Regions from separate parts of the Pelosinus sp. UFO1 genome, predicted to be linked through region 2. Evidence: riboswitches for the same ligand, from Rfam matches in the RefSeq annotation. Region 2 holds a riboswitch; each other region holds the start of a gene.
The links. A riboswitch is a leader RNA that binds a small molecule or an ion and turns the genes downstream of it on or off. The one in region 2 is predicted to bind S-adenosylmethionine.

Region 1: linked by a shared signal. The riboswitch ahead of metF (methylenetetrahydrofolate reductase [NAD(P)H]) and the one ahead of UFO1_RS06795 (PLP-dependent aspartate aminotransferase family protein) in region 2 are both predicted to bind S-adenosylmethionine.
Region 3: linked by a shared signal. The riboswitch ahead of metK (methionine adenosyltransferase) and the one ahead of UFO1_RS06795 (PLP-dependent aspartate aminotransferase family protein) in region 2 are both predicted to bind S-adenosylmethionine.
Region 4: linked by a shared signal. The riboswitch ahead of metA (homoserine O-succinyltransferase) and the one ahead of UFO1_RS06795 (PLP-dependent aspartate aminotransferase family protein) in region 2 are both predicted to bind S-adenosylmethionine.

Annotation. Positions count from the first base shown of each region.
Region 1 is NZ_CP008852.1:4,766,002-4,770,217, reverse strand. Features, by position in the region: gene UFO1_RS22355 (ParB/RepB/Spo0J family partition protein) at 1-352, opposite strand, end outside; gene UFO1_RS22350 (ParA family protein) at 342-1,112, opposite strand; SAM riboswitch class I at 1,427-1,529, shown strand; gene metF (methylenetetrahydrofolate reductase [NAD(P)H]) at 1,700-2,566, shown strand; gene UFO1_RS22340 (methionine synthase) at 2,594-3,274, shown strand; gene UFO1_RS22335 (homocysteine S-methyltransferase family protein) at 3,282-4,216, shown strand, end outside.
Region 2 is NZ_CP008852.1:1,513,164-1,517,379, reverse strand. Features, by position in the region: gene cysK (cysteine synthase A) at 21-959, opposite strand; gene UFO1_RS06800 (YezD family protein) at 1,120-1,467, opposite strand; gene UFO1_RS06795 (PLP-dependent aspartate aminotransferase family protein) at 1,481-2,617, opposite strand; SAM riboswitch class I at 2,697-2,799, opposite strand; gene UFO1_RS06790 (diacylglycerol kinase family protein) at 2,911-3,792, opposite strand; gene UFO1_RS06785 (C40 family peptidase) at 3,993-4,216, shown strand, end outside.
Region 3 is NZ_CP008852.1:2,547,189-2,551,404, forward strand. Features, by position in the region: gene priA (primosomal protein N') at 1-395, opposite strand, end outside; gene metK (methionine adenosyltransferase) at 525-1,715, opposite strand; SAM riboswitch class I at 1,778-1,883, opposite strand; gene coaBC (bifunctional phosphopantothenoylcysteine decarboxylase/phosphopantothenate--cysteine ligase CoaBC) at 1,937-3,133, opposite strand; gene rpoZ (DNA-directed RNA polymerase subunit omega) at 3,143-3,349, opposite strand; gene gmk (guanylate kinase) at 3,367-3,984, opposite strand; gene remA (extracellular matrix/biofilm regulator RemA) at 4,009-4,216, opposite strand, start outside.
Region 4 is NZ_CP008852.1:3,001,546-3,005,761, forward strand. Features, by position in the region: gene UFO1_RS14260 (MFS transporter) at 1-1,102, opposite strand, end outside; SAM riboswitch class I at 1,360-1,460, shown strand; gene metA (homoserine O-succinyltransferase) at 1,585-2,502, shown strand; gene UFO1_RS14270 (4Fe-4S dicluster domain-containing protein) at 2,513-3,373, opposite strand; gene UFO1_RS14275 (hypothetical protein) at 3,459-3,959, opposite strand; gene UFO1_RS14280 (4Fe-4S binding protein) at 3,965-4,216, opposite strand, start outside.

The DNA.
Region 1 (4,216 bases), 1.9 Mb from region 2:
CAATTAAGGCAATCTCAGTCATTTCTCCATCAGTGTATTCTTTTATAATAGCAGGAACTTCTTGCAGACCAGCTTTTTGTGAAGCGCGCCAACGTCTTTCTCCAGCCACTAATTCATAAAAATTATTACTTTTGCGTACTACAATGGGCTGCAATACCCCATATTGTTTTATAGAGGACACGAGTTCGGCGAGTGCCTCCTCGTCAAATACCCTGCGGGGTTGAAACTTATTGGGAATAATCTGATTGATAGAAATATTGCTGACAAGAGGCTGCTCCTCTACAGAATTAGAGCCAGAAAATAGTGCATCGAGACCGCGCCCTAATCCTCTCTGTGAGTTATTACTCATCATCAATCACCTCTTTCGCCAAATCAGTGTATACTTCTGCACCTTTAGATTTAGGATCATATCGAGTTATAGGTTGTCCATGACTTGGAGCCTCACTAAGGCGAACATTACGAGGAATAATTGTTTGATATACCTTGTGACGAAAATGGCTTTTAACTTCATCTACAACTTGAATGGATAAATTCGTCCGAGCATCAAACATGGTTAGAACTACACCTTCTAAGGATAATGCAGGATTCAAGTTTTTCTGTACTAAAGTTATGGTGTTCATTAATTGAGATAATCCTTCTAGTGCATAAAACTCACACTGAATTGGTACTAATACTGAATTAGCGGCTGTTAAAGAGTTTATTGTTAATAATCCTAGGGATGGTGGACAGTCGATAATAATATAATCATAATTATATTTAATTTTATCCAATACCCTTTTTAGTTTTGTTTCTCGCGACATGATGGAAACTAATTCTATTTCAGCCCCTGCCAATTGTATTGTAGCGGGTAATACCATTAGATTTTCAATTTTTGTTTTTAAAATAACGCCTTCTACTGGAGTATCATTTACTAACACATCATAAATAGATTGTTTAATTTTGGTTTTATCAAAACCAAAGCCGCTAGTAGAATTTCCTTGTGGATCCAGATCAACTAATAGAACTTTTTTACCTAAGTCTGCTAAACATGCACTCAAATTTACAGAAGTTGTTGTTTTCCCAACGCCTCCTTTTTGGTTGGCAATTGCAATTACCTTTACCAAATAGTTCACCCCATATTCTCATTTATATTTTAAGAAAGACTACGAAACGGCACTTTCGCTGCTAATTTCTATAATGCTAATTCATTCCACATTCTTAAGAATATTTCCTGCAAAAAAACCGTCCTCTTAAGCAAAAGCACTATTATTTAAGTAACTTATAATAAAATAGTAAAGTAAAATGGCTAATCTACAATCATCTTCGTTAAAATAGGTATTTTATACCTTTAGTGTATAAATGCTACGATACAAATATCAATATGATAAATTAAAAATATTGACAAGTCTTTATTTTTAATTTATCATAATATCCAATTTAATAAATACTCTTATCTAGAGTGGTCGAGGGACTGGCCCTATGACACCCAGCAACCGGCAGTAATGCAAATGGTGCTAAATCCAGCAGAATTCAATTCTGAAAGATAAGAGGAAAGAACGGATAAAAAAAACAGCCTCTTTCCTCAACAAGGAAAAGGGCTGTTTTTTTATCCTATTAGAATATACCAATCTAATAACAGTTATAGTTTTTCTTATGGTGAAGCCAAAATTTTAGATACGCCTGTTGCTTCTCAATAACTTATAATAATGTGAGGTTAATTATGAAACTATGTGATCTATTTGATCGAGAAAAACCCCTTGTCTCTTTTGAAATATTTCCACCAAAACAAACAGTTACTTTAGAATCGATTTTTAAAACTACCGAAGGATTACAAACATTAAACCCAGACTTCATAAGTATTACCTATGGTGCCGGCGGTAGCGCTTCGGATCGCACTCTTGAAACTGCAGATAAAGTCAAAAATACCTATCATGTAGAAGCTCTAGCACATTTAACTTGTATCAATTCGCAAAAAGATGATATTGATACAGTGCTTAACCAATTACAAGCCCATAATATTCAAAACATATTAGCCATGCGCGGCGATTATCCCCTGGATAAAGGTTCCCTAAAGAAGATGACAACAACCTTTCCTTATGCAAAAAATCTAATTGCCCACATAAAATCCCAACATGATTTTTGTATTGCGGCTGCTGCTTATCCAGAAGGTCATTTAGAATGTCCTAACCTTGCAGAAGACACCGTTCATCTGAAAGAAAAAGTAGATAGTGGTACCGATTTTCTCATTACCCAAATATTTTTTGACAATGCTGTCCTTTATAACTTCCTGGATCGAATCAGACAAGCCAATATTACCGTCCCCGTTTGCGCGGGGATTATGCCCCTACTAAATAGTAGGCAAGTGGCTAGAATTCATAGTCTATGCGGGGCATCCATTCCAAAACCTTTGCAAAGCATTATTGAAAAGTATCAAAACTCGCCAAATGATTTTGAAAAAGCCGGAATAGAATATGCTTGTAATCAAATTACCGATTTAATTGCCCATAAAGTAGATGGCATACATCTATATACTATGAACAAACTAGAACAGTCTAAAACTATCATTCAAGAAACAGGGCTACGCTAACTAGCAGACTACCTAAGGAGGAGTGTTATGCCAATCTACAATCCAGCATTGAAAAATCTAGATATGAAAGAAATCAAGCGCTATTCTGGACTAACCAAGGCTTCCGAGTTTCCGCCCCATTTACTAGAGCAAGCTTGCACTGAGGCACAAATAATATCACAGCCTAAAGTAGTATGGCAAATTTATGACTATAATCCAAACACTGCTACGATAATGAGTCCAGAGCCACTAACCCTGTCATCAACAAAAATAAGTGAACACTTGAAAAACTGCCTACAAGTAATCGTAATTGCTGTTACAATAGGATCTAGATTAGAGGAAATGGTAAGTGAATACTTTACAAAAGACGAGTATACCCTAGGATTATTACTAGATGCAGCTGGTACAACAGCTGTCGAAGTGGCGGCGGACCAAGCATGTGACTTAATTAGACAACAAGCAAATCAAAAGGGTTATTCGACCCTCTTCCGCTTCAGTCCTGGTTACGGTCAATGGGATATTACCGTACAACCCCAAATTCTATCTTTGGCTCATGCCTATGAAATCAATGTAACCGCGACACCCTCTTGCATGTTATTACCACGAAAATCCATTACTGCTGTAATCGGACTAACCCCTAATGCGTGTCAGAGTGCCCCTACTTCACCTGCTAAAAATAAAAGCTGTCAACAATGTCAGCAAGTAAACTGCTTAGCGAGAAAGGATTGAACTATTTATGATTTATATTTTTGATGGTGCCATGGGAACTATGTTACAAAATGCTGGATTACCAGCTGGATCTTGCCCCGAGTTATGGAATATAGAGCAGTCTGATGTTATTACTAGCATACATAAAAGTTATATTGATAATGGTGCAGACATTATTGAAACAAATACCTTCGGTGCAAACCGGATAAAATTAACACATTATGGCTTACAAGATAAAGTACAAGCACTAAATACCGCAGCCGTAAAAGCAGCACGGGCCGCTTGCGGGCCAACAACCAAGATAGCAGGTTCTGTAGGACCTACCGGAAAATTAATTTCCCCGCTAGGAGATTTAGCCTTTGACTCCGCTTATGACGTTTTTTATGAACAAATTTGTGCATTAGATCAAGCTGGCGTAGATATGATTTTGATTGAAACTATCATTGATATCCAAGAAATGCGCGCAGCCCTGTTAGCTGCCAAAGCAGCTTCTACTAAACCAGTGATTTGTCAGATGTCTTACGGCGCAGATGGACGCACTGTAACAGGTACAGACCCAGTTACAGCTGCTATCATTTTAGAAGCTATGGGTGCAGATGTGATTGGTGCCAATTGCTCCTTAGGACCAGCTCAACTATTGCCGATTGTTGAACAATTGGCCCAAACCACCAGTTGTCCTATTAGTATCCAATCGAATGCTGGTATGCCAAGTCTTATAAACAAACAAACTGTTTTCCCTATGGGGCCAGAAGAAATGGGACAATGGGCGCAAAAATTAGTTGCCGCAGGTGCTCAGTATATTGGAGGTTGCTGCGGTACTACCCCTAATCATATTAAAGCAATTCACGAAGCAGTCAGTCACCTCTCGATAACACCCTTGTCTACTAAGCAACAGCTTAATAAAACAACAGCCTTAACCAGCCGTAGTAAAACAATTTATCTTGGTGCTAACCATCCCACAGT
Region 2 (4,216 bases):
ACCTAAAGTCTGACCTCTTCTTATAGATCTTGCTGAAAGAGAGCCGTGGACAAATAACGTTCTCCTGAATCAGGTAACAATACGACAATATTTTTCCCTTTATTTTCAGGTCGGTTTGCAAGCTGAATCGCAGCAAAGGTAGCAGCACCGCTTGAAATACCTACGAGCAATCCTTCTGATTTAGCTAATTCTCGAGCTGCTGTGAATGCATCTTCATTGTGCACGCCAAAAATTTCATCTACAACGTCTAAGTTAATTACTGAAGGTATAAATCCGGCTCCTATTCCCTGAATCTTATGAGGGCCAGGTTTTCCACCGGATAACACAGGTGAATCAAATGGTTCTACCGCAACAATCTTAATATTAGGATTTCGTTTTTTTAATACTTCCGCTACTCCTGTAATGGTACCGCCAGTACCTACACCAGCAACGAAGATATCCACTTGTCCGTCTGTATCTCTCCAGATTTCTTCAGCCGTTGTTTGCCTGTGTATTTCGGGATTAGCAGGATTATTAAACTGTTGTAAGATAATTGAATTACTATTTTCGGCAACCAATTGTTCAGCCTTGCCAATAGCCCCTTTCATACCCTCTACACCTGGTGTTAATACTAATTCAGCGCCCAAGGCCTTCAATAGATTACGTCTTTCTATACTCATAGTATCAGGCATGCATAAAACCAATTTGTAGCCTTTTGCGGCCGCGACAAAGGCTAAAGCGATACCTGTATTACCACTGGTAGGTTCAATAATCGTAGTATCTTTATTAATGAGTCCTTGTTTTTCAGCCTCCGCGATCATAGCATAACCAATACGATCTTTTACACTGCTCAATGGATTAAAATATTCTAATTTAGCAATTACTTTTGCCCCTATTGCCTTTTCCTTGTTATAGTTAGTAAGTTCTAACAGCGGTGTATTACCGATGAGATCCGTCAACTGTTTTGCAATCTTAGCCATAGTAAATTACCTCCAAAAATTTGATTAACTCGCAAACCAAAAAGAAAAGGCTAAGGAAGTCCCCTAACAGGAACTCCTTAGCCTTCAGTTTTCTGATCAGCTCGCTCAATATTTCATTAAATACAAATTAACACAAATAACAAACTTTGTCAATCTTTTTTTAAATACCATCGCCATAAACGCCTTCCACTTCAGGGAAACGACGCTTTTCTGTTTTCTCAACCTGAACTGCTTTACCATCCTTTATTTTTATAACCAACTGCCCATATTTTAAAGAAGATAGTTCTCCTAATATCTTATTGCGAAGAACGCTGGTTTCCTCTATACTTTTTTTCTCATTTCCAGTTTGGGATTTTTTCTGATTTGAAATAATAATTTTTTCAGTACGTTCTATCTGAATAATGTGTCCATCTTGCACTACTAAAACGATTTCACCAAAATTTATGTTTTGGATACTCTCATCAATGACTGCAAGTGCTTTTGCAGAAAATGAACTTTTTTCCTTCATCTTGACTTCTCCTTTATTCCGAAAGTGCCTGTTCTAAATCAGTGATAATATCTTGAGCATCTTCAATACCTACCGATAAACGTAGTAAACAGTCTGATATTCCTAGTCGCTCACGAACATCAATAGGCACATCCGCATGAGTCTGCACCGCAGGTAATGTAATAAGGGATTCTACCCCGCCTAGACTCTCAGCAAATCGAATTAATTTAACCTTTCGCAATACTTGCGCTGCCAATTGGGAATTATCAACAACAAAGGACAGCATGCCTCCATAACCCGAGGACTGGCTATCATGTATTTCCTTCCCTGGATGCTCCATTAAACCTGGATAATATACCTTTACCACTTTGGGATGCTTTTTTAGCCATTCGGCAATAATTTGGGAATTTTCATTATGCTTTTCCATACGCAATGCTAATGTTTTTATACTACGGATTAATAGCCAACTATCACTCGGTCCAAGAACTCCGCCTGTTGAATTTTGTACGTAACGTATACGGGCGCCTAACTCAGCCTCCCGGACAACAACCAATCCACAGACTAAATCATTATGACCTGATAAATATTTACTACCACTGTGAATCACTACATCGGCTCCTAATTCTAGTGGACGTTGAAAATAAGGCGTCAAGAAGGTATTGTCAACGATTGTATGAATGTTCTTTTCTTGAGCTAGCGCAACAATAGCACGTATATCAACAATCTTCATTAATGGGTTGGTAGGTGTTTCTACCAAAATAGCCTTCGTTAGAGGTGTAATCGCCTGCGCTACCTCTTCTTTACTACTGCCGTCTACAAAACTTACCGTTAACCCAAAATTACTGAATATCTTATCGATTACTCTATAAGTACCGCCATAACAATCTTCTACTACAACTAAATGATCTCCTGACTTATAAATCATTAGTATCGCCGTAATCGCAGCCATGCCTGAAGAAAAGGCTAATCCTACTGCACCACCTTCTAATGTAGCAATTCCCTCTTCTAATACTTTTCTTGTAGGATTTTGGCTACGGGTATAATCAAAACCAGTACTCTCACCAAGAGCCGGGTGTCGAAAGGTAGCGGATTGATAGATAGGTGTGCTTAGCGCTCCTGTTTTTGTATCCGTACAGACACCAATGTGTACAATCTTAGAGTCTAATTTCATAATATCCTCCTATTTTATGTTTTTAAATAAAATAAACCTCTTTCCGAGGAAAGAGGTTTATGCAATGAAAAACGTCTTCCTCTTATCTTTCAGGATAATTATCCTGCTGGAATTAGCACCACTGCATTACTGCCGGTTGCTGGGTGTCATAGGGCCAGTCCCTCGACCACTCTCGATAAGAGCTTATTTATTTTTTTGATAATACCATATATAAATGATTACTGTCAATACTTATCTAATTTTTTTAAAGGTGGTATCGTAGCCAGGATCATTTAATAAGTAGAAAACTACACTTACATACTAAAAACTTTGATTTTTCCTGGAACAACCCGAATATCAAGGGGAAGTTTAGGACCTAACTCTCCGTCCAAATCACTATCTACCTCTTCTGTACATTCGATGTAAATATGTTCTGCTTGTATACAAGTAACATATTTACTATTACAGTGTATGCCTTTTAAAAAGCTGATAAATAAGCCCATTAATTCTGGTAGATTACATTTTTTCACAATGAATAAATCAAGTTTACCATCATCAATCTTAGCGTCTGGTACTAGATTAGGGAATCCCCCTACATTGCCGCTATTCATAACAAGAAACAAAAATATGTCATCCTCTATGACTTGGCCATCAGCAATAAATCGCATTTTTAAAGCTCGAAAATTAGGCAGCTCTCCAAGGCCTTTTAAATAATAGGCTATTTTTCCCAGTGTATTTTTTAGCATGCTATCGGCACTATGGGCTACTGATGTCAGCAGTCCAGCACTAGCAACATTAAAAAAGTATTTATTATTTACCTTTCCTACATCAAAGGTTTTGCTTTTTCCTGCTGTAATCACTTCTACACAAGCTTCAATATTTTTGTCTAGTTGTAGATAAGCCGCAAAATCATTTGATGTACCACTAGGAATAATGCCTAATGGCAAATCAATTTCTCCTTCAAGCATGCTATTTATCACTTCATGGATAGTTCCATCACCACCCGATACAATAATGCCATCTACAGCTATTTCCCGAGATAACATAACGAAACTCTTAGTCTCTTGTTCATTACTAACTCGCAGTGGAATGATGATACATCCCTTTTTTTGAAAACATTCAATCACATGATCCAATTTAAATTTAAAACTTGCATCTCCTGATACTGGGTTATACACAAGAATAAACTTTCGCAAGCACAGATCCCTCCTTGGTGCAATAGCAATGATACACGTACCTTCCTATCTATAATCTATTGTATTTCATTCTAAGTATAAAAGTCTAGCAATTTATCTAGGATAATTGTAGATATTACCTGTTTACATAATATAAATTTTTCAGTATTATTATTCTGTTAGTAATTCTAGTCATCACTCTACAAATAGGAGGTTATTATATGAATAAATATCGTAAGCCAATTATACTTCTTACCCTTCTTACTTTCTCTTTCACTTTAATTATGCCAATACCTGCGGCAATGGCGGCTTCGCCTTTGGATACATTATCCCAAACTATGTCCTCAGACAATAATAAATCATCTTCCTTTAATTTCTTAAATGTATTGATTGGTATGTTATTAGGAAATTTATTAGGGAAAAGCAATCCACTCCAAAATCCAGC
Region 3 (4,216 bases), 1.0 Mb from region 2:
AATAACTCAGTTAATGTTTTCTGAATATCCTGATCAGTGCCTACTGAATAAAGTGTAACACTTTTTATGCCTGATTTCCCTGGAATAAACAAACGCATCGCATCAACTAAATTACAAAGATAATATTCACTAATACACCTAGCAGTATGCATCATATGCTCATCAAACCATATGTCATTATCCAATGTATCTAAAATAGGTTTTAGGTTAATTATATCAGAATCTTCACCCTGAGTAATATCAATAATAAAACCCTCTAATTTGCGATTGCCAAAAGGCACTAATACACGCCAACCTACAGCAACGCAATCTAAGTGTTCAGGAATATGATATGAAAAAGCTTTGTTAATGTTTTTAGTTGTAAGATTTACTAAAACTTGTGCTATACGTTGCATTGTTACCACCATTCCATGATACTTAATAAAATTAAAAAGGGGGAATCTCACTGAGTCCCCCTTTTATCATTAGCTATACCTATAAAATTCGTATGATGAGATAAAAACCCTGCAAGAAATTATTAAAAATTAAAGATTTGCTTCCTTACGTAAAATTTCTGCTTTATCGGTGCGTTCCCAAGGCAAATCAATATCAGTACGGCCAAAGTGTCCGTAAGCTGCTGTTTGGCGATAAATCGGACGACGCAAGTCCAAGGTTTTTATAATGCCAGCTGGGCGCAAATCAAAATGTTTTTTAATCAGCTCGGCAATCAGTTTTTCATCTACTTTAGCCGTCCCAAAAGTCTCTACCATAATCGAAACTGGATGCGCCATACCAATAGCATAAGCTAACTGGATCTCACATTTATCTGCTAATCCTGCAGCAACTACGTTTTTGGCAACGTAACGAGCCGCATAGGCAGCTGAGCGATCTACTTTGGTACAATCCTTACCAGAGAATGCACCGCCACCATGACGTGCCATTCCACCATATGTATCAACAATGATTTTACGGCCAGTCAAACCAGCATCGCCTTGAGGTCCACCTATTACAAAACGACCTGTTGGGTTAATATAGTATTTTGTATTTGCATCTAATAGATGAGCTGGAACAATTGGTACAATAACTTTTTCAATCAAATCTTTTTCAATAGTTGCTAATTCAACTTCAGGACCGTGCTGGGTTGAAATTACGATCGTATCGACACGAAGAGGTTTTCCATCTTCATATTCTACCGTTACTTGTGTTTTTCCATCAGGACGTAAATAATCAACTTCTTCATTTTTACGGACTTCTGTTAAACGACGCGCTAACTTATGTGCTAAAGATATTGTCAATGGCATATACTCTGGAGTTTCATTGGTTGCGTAACCAAACATCATTCCTTGGTCACCAGCACCGATTGCTTCAATATCATCCATTTGTCCTTGTTTTGCTTCTAGCGCCTTGTCAACACCCATCGCAATATCAGCGGATTGCTCACCTATGGAAACCAATACACCACAAGTGTCGCCATCAAAGCCATATTTTGCACGTGTATAGCCAATTTCTTTAATTGTATCACGTACTATCTTAGGAATATCCACATAACAATTCGTTGTTATTTCGCCAACTACATGTACTTGACCTGTTGTCAACAAAGTCTCACATGCTACCCGTCCCATAGGGTCTTTCGCCATTATGGCATCTAATACACCATCTGAAATCTGATCCGCCATTTTATCAGGATGTCCTTCAGTAACAGACTCTGAAGTAAATAATACGCGTTTTTTTTCCACAATTTTTACCTCCAATAATTAATAAAAAAACTCCCCTAAGGGAGGGTGATGTTACTGTCACTCTCCCATCTTGCGATCTTTACCGCAGGAATTGGCACCGTTTTTGGATATTCCAAATGGTTGCCGCGGTTTCATTGGGCCATTCCCTCCACCATCTCTTGATGAGCCAATATATAATTCTGCCAAATCAAATTTTAAAGTAAAATAGAACAAAAATCAACCTATTTTCGACATTCTATGTGAATTTTATCCAAAATAACTTCTGCTAGCCTTTTTTTAGACATTTGAGGCAATTCTTCTATACGACCATCACGGTACAACAATTTTGCTATATTCGTGTCCGTATTAAATCCGGCGCCAGGTATAGTAACATCATTAGCGACAATCATATCTAAATTTTTTCTTGTTAATTTATCTTGTGCATGAACTAGTAAATCCTGAGTTTCAGCAGCAAAACCAACCAATATCTGATGTTTCTTTAGGCGCCCAAGCTGTAGTAAGATATCCGGATTTTTCTCTAGTATCAGATGTAGCGTCTCACCAGTCTTTTTAATTTTATGCTCCGACATACTCTGTGGACGATAATCCGCTACTGCCGCTGCCTTTATCACAATATCACTTTCCGCAAAATGAGCCACTACGGCATCCTGCATCTGTGATGCTGATTGTACAAATTCTATTGTAACACCAGGTGGCGAAACCAAATGAGTGGGTCCCGATATTAAAGTGACTTTTGCTCCCCTGTGCGCAGCAACCTCCGCCAATGCATAGCCCATTTTCCCACTAGAGCGGTTACCGATATATCTTACGGGATCAATTGCCTCCTGCGTTCCACCTGCAGTAATTAATATCTTTTTCCCTGTAAAATCATGATTGGTTTTTAGTATCTCAATTACCTTTCCTACAATAGCCTCTGGTTCAGGTAAACGTCCTACACCCTCTGTACCACATGCTAGCTTACCACAATCTGGATCCATAAAGTAATAATCTAATTGAGTCAGCTTGCTAATATTTTGCTGAACAATGCTATTTAAATACATATTCGTATTCATAGCTGGCACCATTAAGATTGGTGCCGTTGTCGCCATAACAGTAGTAGATAACATATCATCCGCTATACCATTGGCTATTTTACCAATAATATTTCCCGTTGCAGGAGCCAATAAAAATAAATCTGCTCTACTAGCTAATGCAATATGTTCAACATTCCAATTGGTAGCTTCTGCCCACATATCAACTACAACCGGATGTCCACTTATTTCTCGGAAAGTCAACGGGGTAAGAAAGTTAGTCGCTGCCTTAGTCATAATAACATATATGTTGGCGCCCTGTTTTTTTAGACGGCTAACGACATCCACTACTTTATAAGCAGAAATACCACCAGCTACGCCAACAACAATATTCTTTCCCTTTAACATAACGACCTCCTACTTTATACCACTTTTGGTCCGTTCATAGGATATTTTATCTTGCGCTACTTCCTCTAAGGCAATGGTAACTTGCTTATTCGACTTGCTCTCAACCATGGGTACTGAACCGTCCATAAGTTCTCGAGCACGCTTAGCCGCAAGCACAACCAATGTATATTTACTATCAACTTTAGTCACTAAAACATCTAATGATGGATGAATCATAGTAGTCCCCCTAAGTTTTATTTATTAAAATTAGTTAATATTTCTTCCACTATATTGTCATTACGTACCACTTGGCACTTTTCTGCAGTAATAATTGATAAAACCTTGTTTGTTGCTTCTTGCACCTCATCATTTACTACTATGTAGTTATAATTATGTACGTATGTCAATTCATTATTAACACAACTGAGCCTTTTCTTTATCACATCCAAACTGTCAGTACCTCTTTTATGAATGCGATTCGCTAGCTCATCCAAGGACGGTGGTGCAATATAGATAAACACTCCTTGGGGGAATCTTTTTTTTATCTGCGTAGCTCCCTGTGCATCTATTTCTAAGACAACATCCTTACCATTTTGTAATAAATCCTTTACTTGACGGCATGGTGTTCCATAAAAATTGCCATAAACTTCAGCCCATTCCAACAACTCATCATTTTTTATCATATTCTCAAATTCTTCACGAGAAACAAACCAGTAATTAACCCCATGTTTTTCTCCTACACGTGCTGCCCGTGTAGTGGCAGATATGGAATAGTTTAATTCAGGATATCTACGCAGCAATTCTTGACAAATTGTCCCTTTACCTGCTCCAGATGGACCAGATAAAACAAGTAAAATTCCCTCTTTTGTCATACATGCTGCTCCTTTCATCATCTGCTATTCTGCAGTGTCCTCGCTAGTTTCTTTGCTGGCAAGGCGATGAGCTACGGTTTCAGGCTGCACTGCGGATAAAATTACATGATCACTGTCAGTAATAATTACAGCTCTAGTACGTCTTCCATAAGTTGCATCAATTAACATTCCTCTGTCACGAGCTTCTTGAATAATTCTTTTAATTGGCGCCGATTCAGGACTAACAATAGAA
Region 4 (4,216 bases), 1.5 Mb from region 2:
ACTCAAATTCTCCTAACTGATTAGAAGTTCCAATAAACATTGAGTTGACGGCACTCACTCTTCCCCGCATTTCATCTGGCGTCTGCAATTGCACTAAGGAGGAACGAATGACAACGCTGATGACATCTGCAGCACCAAGGACAACTAATGAGGCGAGAGATAAAGCAAAGGACGTTGATAAGGCAAATACAATGGTAGCCAGTCCAAAAACAAATACAGCGCTAAACATCGTTCGGCCGACTTTACGTTTAAGAGGATAATGGGCTAAAAAACCTGACATCAATAAGGCACCTACGGCTGGCGCTGAGCGTAAAATCCCCACTCCCTCTGGCCCAATAAAAAGCACATCTTTAGCATAAATTGGCAATAGAGCAGTTGCTCCCCCTAACAGTACAGCAAAAAGATCCAGGGATATGGCACCAAGTATTGTGGGTTTTCGACGAATAAAAGTGATCCCAGCAAATAATTCTCGTAGATTAACAGCATGAACTTTCCGTATTTCACGTTCAATTTTAATTCTAGAAATAAGAAAACTGGCACCTAGAAAAAGTACACTAATTGCACAATAAACATAGGCAGGACCTGCAGCATAAAGTAATCCCCCAATTGCCGGCCCTATGATATTGGCTGTCTGATTTGCCGAACTAACAGTCGCCAAAGCTTGCGGAAAAATCTTAGCCGATACCAATCCAGGCATAAAAGCTTGCATCGTCGGTCCCTCAAAAGCCCTGGCTGCGCCGATCAGAAATACAATGGTAATGATACTTTCTTTGCTAAGCCAACCAGTATAACTTCCGATTGCCAACAAACCTACACCCACGCCTTCCGTTATTTGACAAATACAAATAACTTTCTGACGATTAAAACGGTCCGCCACATGCCCAACAACAAGAGTTAGTAAAAACATTGGCAAAAACTGAGCAAGACCAACCAACCCTAAATAGAAGGGACTATCAGTCAACTCGTAGACTTGCCAACCCACGGCAACAGCCAGCATTTGATACGCCAGAGTTGTCAGAACCCTGGAAAACCAAAAATGTACATATGACTTGCAGTGAATGAGGGAAGAAACTTGCGCATTCTTATTATGTGCTTTCAACATATAACAGGAGTCTCCTTGTTTGTTATACAACCAATATCTCACCAATTAAATAAAAGAGATCAAACCACTTTCATTTCAGAAAGAGCTTGACCTTTTTTCATAGTCATTCATCCTTGAAATTGACAATCTTTAACTTTTATTATATTCAGCTTGGTCACTTTGTCAATATAGTATGACATTTTGTAAAACCTCTTATTAAATTTTACTTTGACTTACTTATTTACCTATGTTAATATTATTCATAAATTAATATTAAACTCTTATCTAGAGAGGTCGAGGGACTGGCCCTATGACACCCGGCAGCCGGCAGCAATGCAACGGTGCTAATTCCAGCAGGAGCAATCCTGAAAGATGAGAGGAATGTGCGGTTTAAAGAGCCCCTTTCCTCGGAAAGGGGCTCTTTTTGTTACCCCACTTGATTAGAAGAGCATAACAGCCTTCTATTGAGTTTTTATAATATCAAAAAAATGGAGGAATGCACTATGCCTATAAAAATCCCTAACAATTTACCTGCTACCAACATTCTGGAAAGTGAAAACATTTTCGTAATTCATGAGAACCGAGCCTATACCCAAGATATACGTCCTCTTAAAATATTAATTTTAAATCTCATGCCTATCAAGATTACTACTGAGACTCAATTACTCCGCCTGCTAGGTAATTCTCCTCTGCAAGTGGAAGTTGACTTCATGTATACTGCTACTTATTGTCCTACCAATACATCACAAGAACATCTGATCAAATTTTATGAAACATTCGAGGATATAAAATCTCGCAACTATGATGGCATGATCATTACTGGTGCACCTGTCGAACAAATTCCCTTTGAAGAGGTAGCCTACTGGGATGAACTTTGTGAAATTATGGAATGGAGTAAAACTCATGTATATTCCACTCTCCATATTTGCTGGGCATCCCAAGCCGGACTATACTACCACTATGGTATTCCAAAATATGATCTTCCACAAAAAATATTTGGAGTTTTCCCCCACAAAAAGAATGATACGGAACAAGTCAAACTATTCCGTGGTTTTGATGATATCTTTCATGTTCCCCATTCCAGACATACTGAATTTAAACGGGAAGACATCCTCAAGAATCCTAAGCTACGCATTTTGTCAGAGTCTGATATTTCTGGTGTTTATGCTGCCGCTGATCTAACAGGTAGACAATTCTTTATTGCAGGCCATTCAGAATATGATCCTCTTTCTCTCAAGGCCGAATACGATCGAGATTTTGCTCAAGGGTTATCAGTTCAAATCCCACAAAATTACTATCCTAACGATGACCCCACGCAAACACCAGTAGTCCTCTGGCGAAGTGCTGCCAACCTGCTCTTTTCCAACTGGCTCAACTACTATGTCTATCAGGAAACGCCTTTCGATCTTTCTTTATTATAATGGTTCTTTACTATCCCTTATCCTCTTTTTTCTTTAAGGCCCCCTCTAATGGATAACTCCCATAATTACGAATATGTACCCAATCCCTGTATGCCTCTGCCTGCGGATTACGGGCTAAAATATCCTGCTCCTCAAAGTATTTTACAAAGCTATTACTCTGAAAAAGCTGCCTATCTTCCCCAACTGGGCACACTTTTAGACAAGAGCCACAGGGATCACTAAAAGCTTTTTGCAATCTTTTTTCGTTATTTATGCAGGCTGCTTGGTCTACTTGCGCATATTTTAACTTTTCATCACCGATAAGGGCTTGAGCAGGACAGATTTTTTGACAATACAAACATTTATTGCATAAATCTCCTTCAACTAAAGGATCTCCTGCCAATTCCAAAGCAGTGAAGATTGATATCAACTGAACCCTCGGACCATACTCCCGTGTTAACAAGGTATGATTCCAGCCTAATGAACCAAGTCCAGCATAATACCCAGCCCAAATATGAGAAAATGCTGCTATCGGTTTTTCTTCTAATTCATCTTCAACCTCGCTATCTGGAATGACAGCTAAATGACCTTTGCGGTTTAAAAATACCGCCAATCGATAAGCTACTTTTTCTAATAACTCATTTGTTACCTTTGCTTGTTCCCTCCCCAGTACGGTGGGTGATGCTTCTATAATAGGCAGCCATAAAGGAACTCCTAGGACGATCACCGTTTTAGCCTGGGGCCAAATTTTGTGGGGATGAAATGCCACTGGTACATCCCCAGACTCTATCCATCTATCAATGGACGCAAAACCAACAAACTCGGCTCCTAGATCTCGGGCTTCCTGGATAATCTCTGCCTTAGTTAACTCAACTTGTGCCAGTCTACTCACTCCTTTTTGCTAAGTTTGCATCCTCTCTGAACTTTAGGCATACTTTCTAGCATAACAAACTCTTATACATAACTTCTCTTTATCTTCATACGTCGCCTTTTAATTCAAAGGCTGTCAACACTGATACGAAATTAAGCTGGGGATTGTACTTTGCGGCCCGAAAAATGTTGTTTTTACTTACTTGACTCTGGCCCGCATAATGTCCAGCCCATACATGAGAAAATACTGCGATTGTTTTGTGTTCGGGTATGCCTTCCCCCTCACTGTCCCATGGAATATTGACAGCCGGATAGCCGTTACGGTTCAGAAATACTGCCAATCGATAAGCTACTTCATCTAGTAGATTATTTATAACGCTAGATTGTTCCCTCACTATTGTGGGTGATGTTTCCCCACTAGGCTGCCATGAGGGAACTCCTAAGACAATTACAGTTTTAGTCTGAGGCCAAATTCTGTGGGGATGAAGCGCTATAGGTACATCCTCAGACTTTTCCCACCTGTCAATGGTCGCAAAACCTACAAATTCCGCTCCAAGATTCCGAGCTTGCTCCATTATCTCAGCCGTAGTTAACTCTATTTGTGCCAAAATAGCTACTCCTCTCTTTCTATTATGTTTGCCCCAACCCCAGAACCCCATAAAGTGATATCCTTTGCTTCATCAAAATATTTTTTTATGGCTGTGCTGTTATAAAGGTTCCGATCTTCCCCCACTGGGCAAACTTTAATGCAACAACCACAATGATTAAATGGTCCGTTGAATCGTTTTCTCCTACTCATACAAGCAAACTTGTCCATGTTCGAATATGTATCACTATTGTTGCCCGAAAATGACTGCGTTGGGCA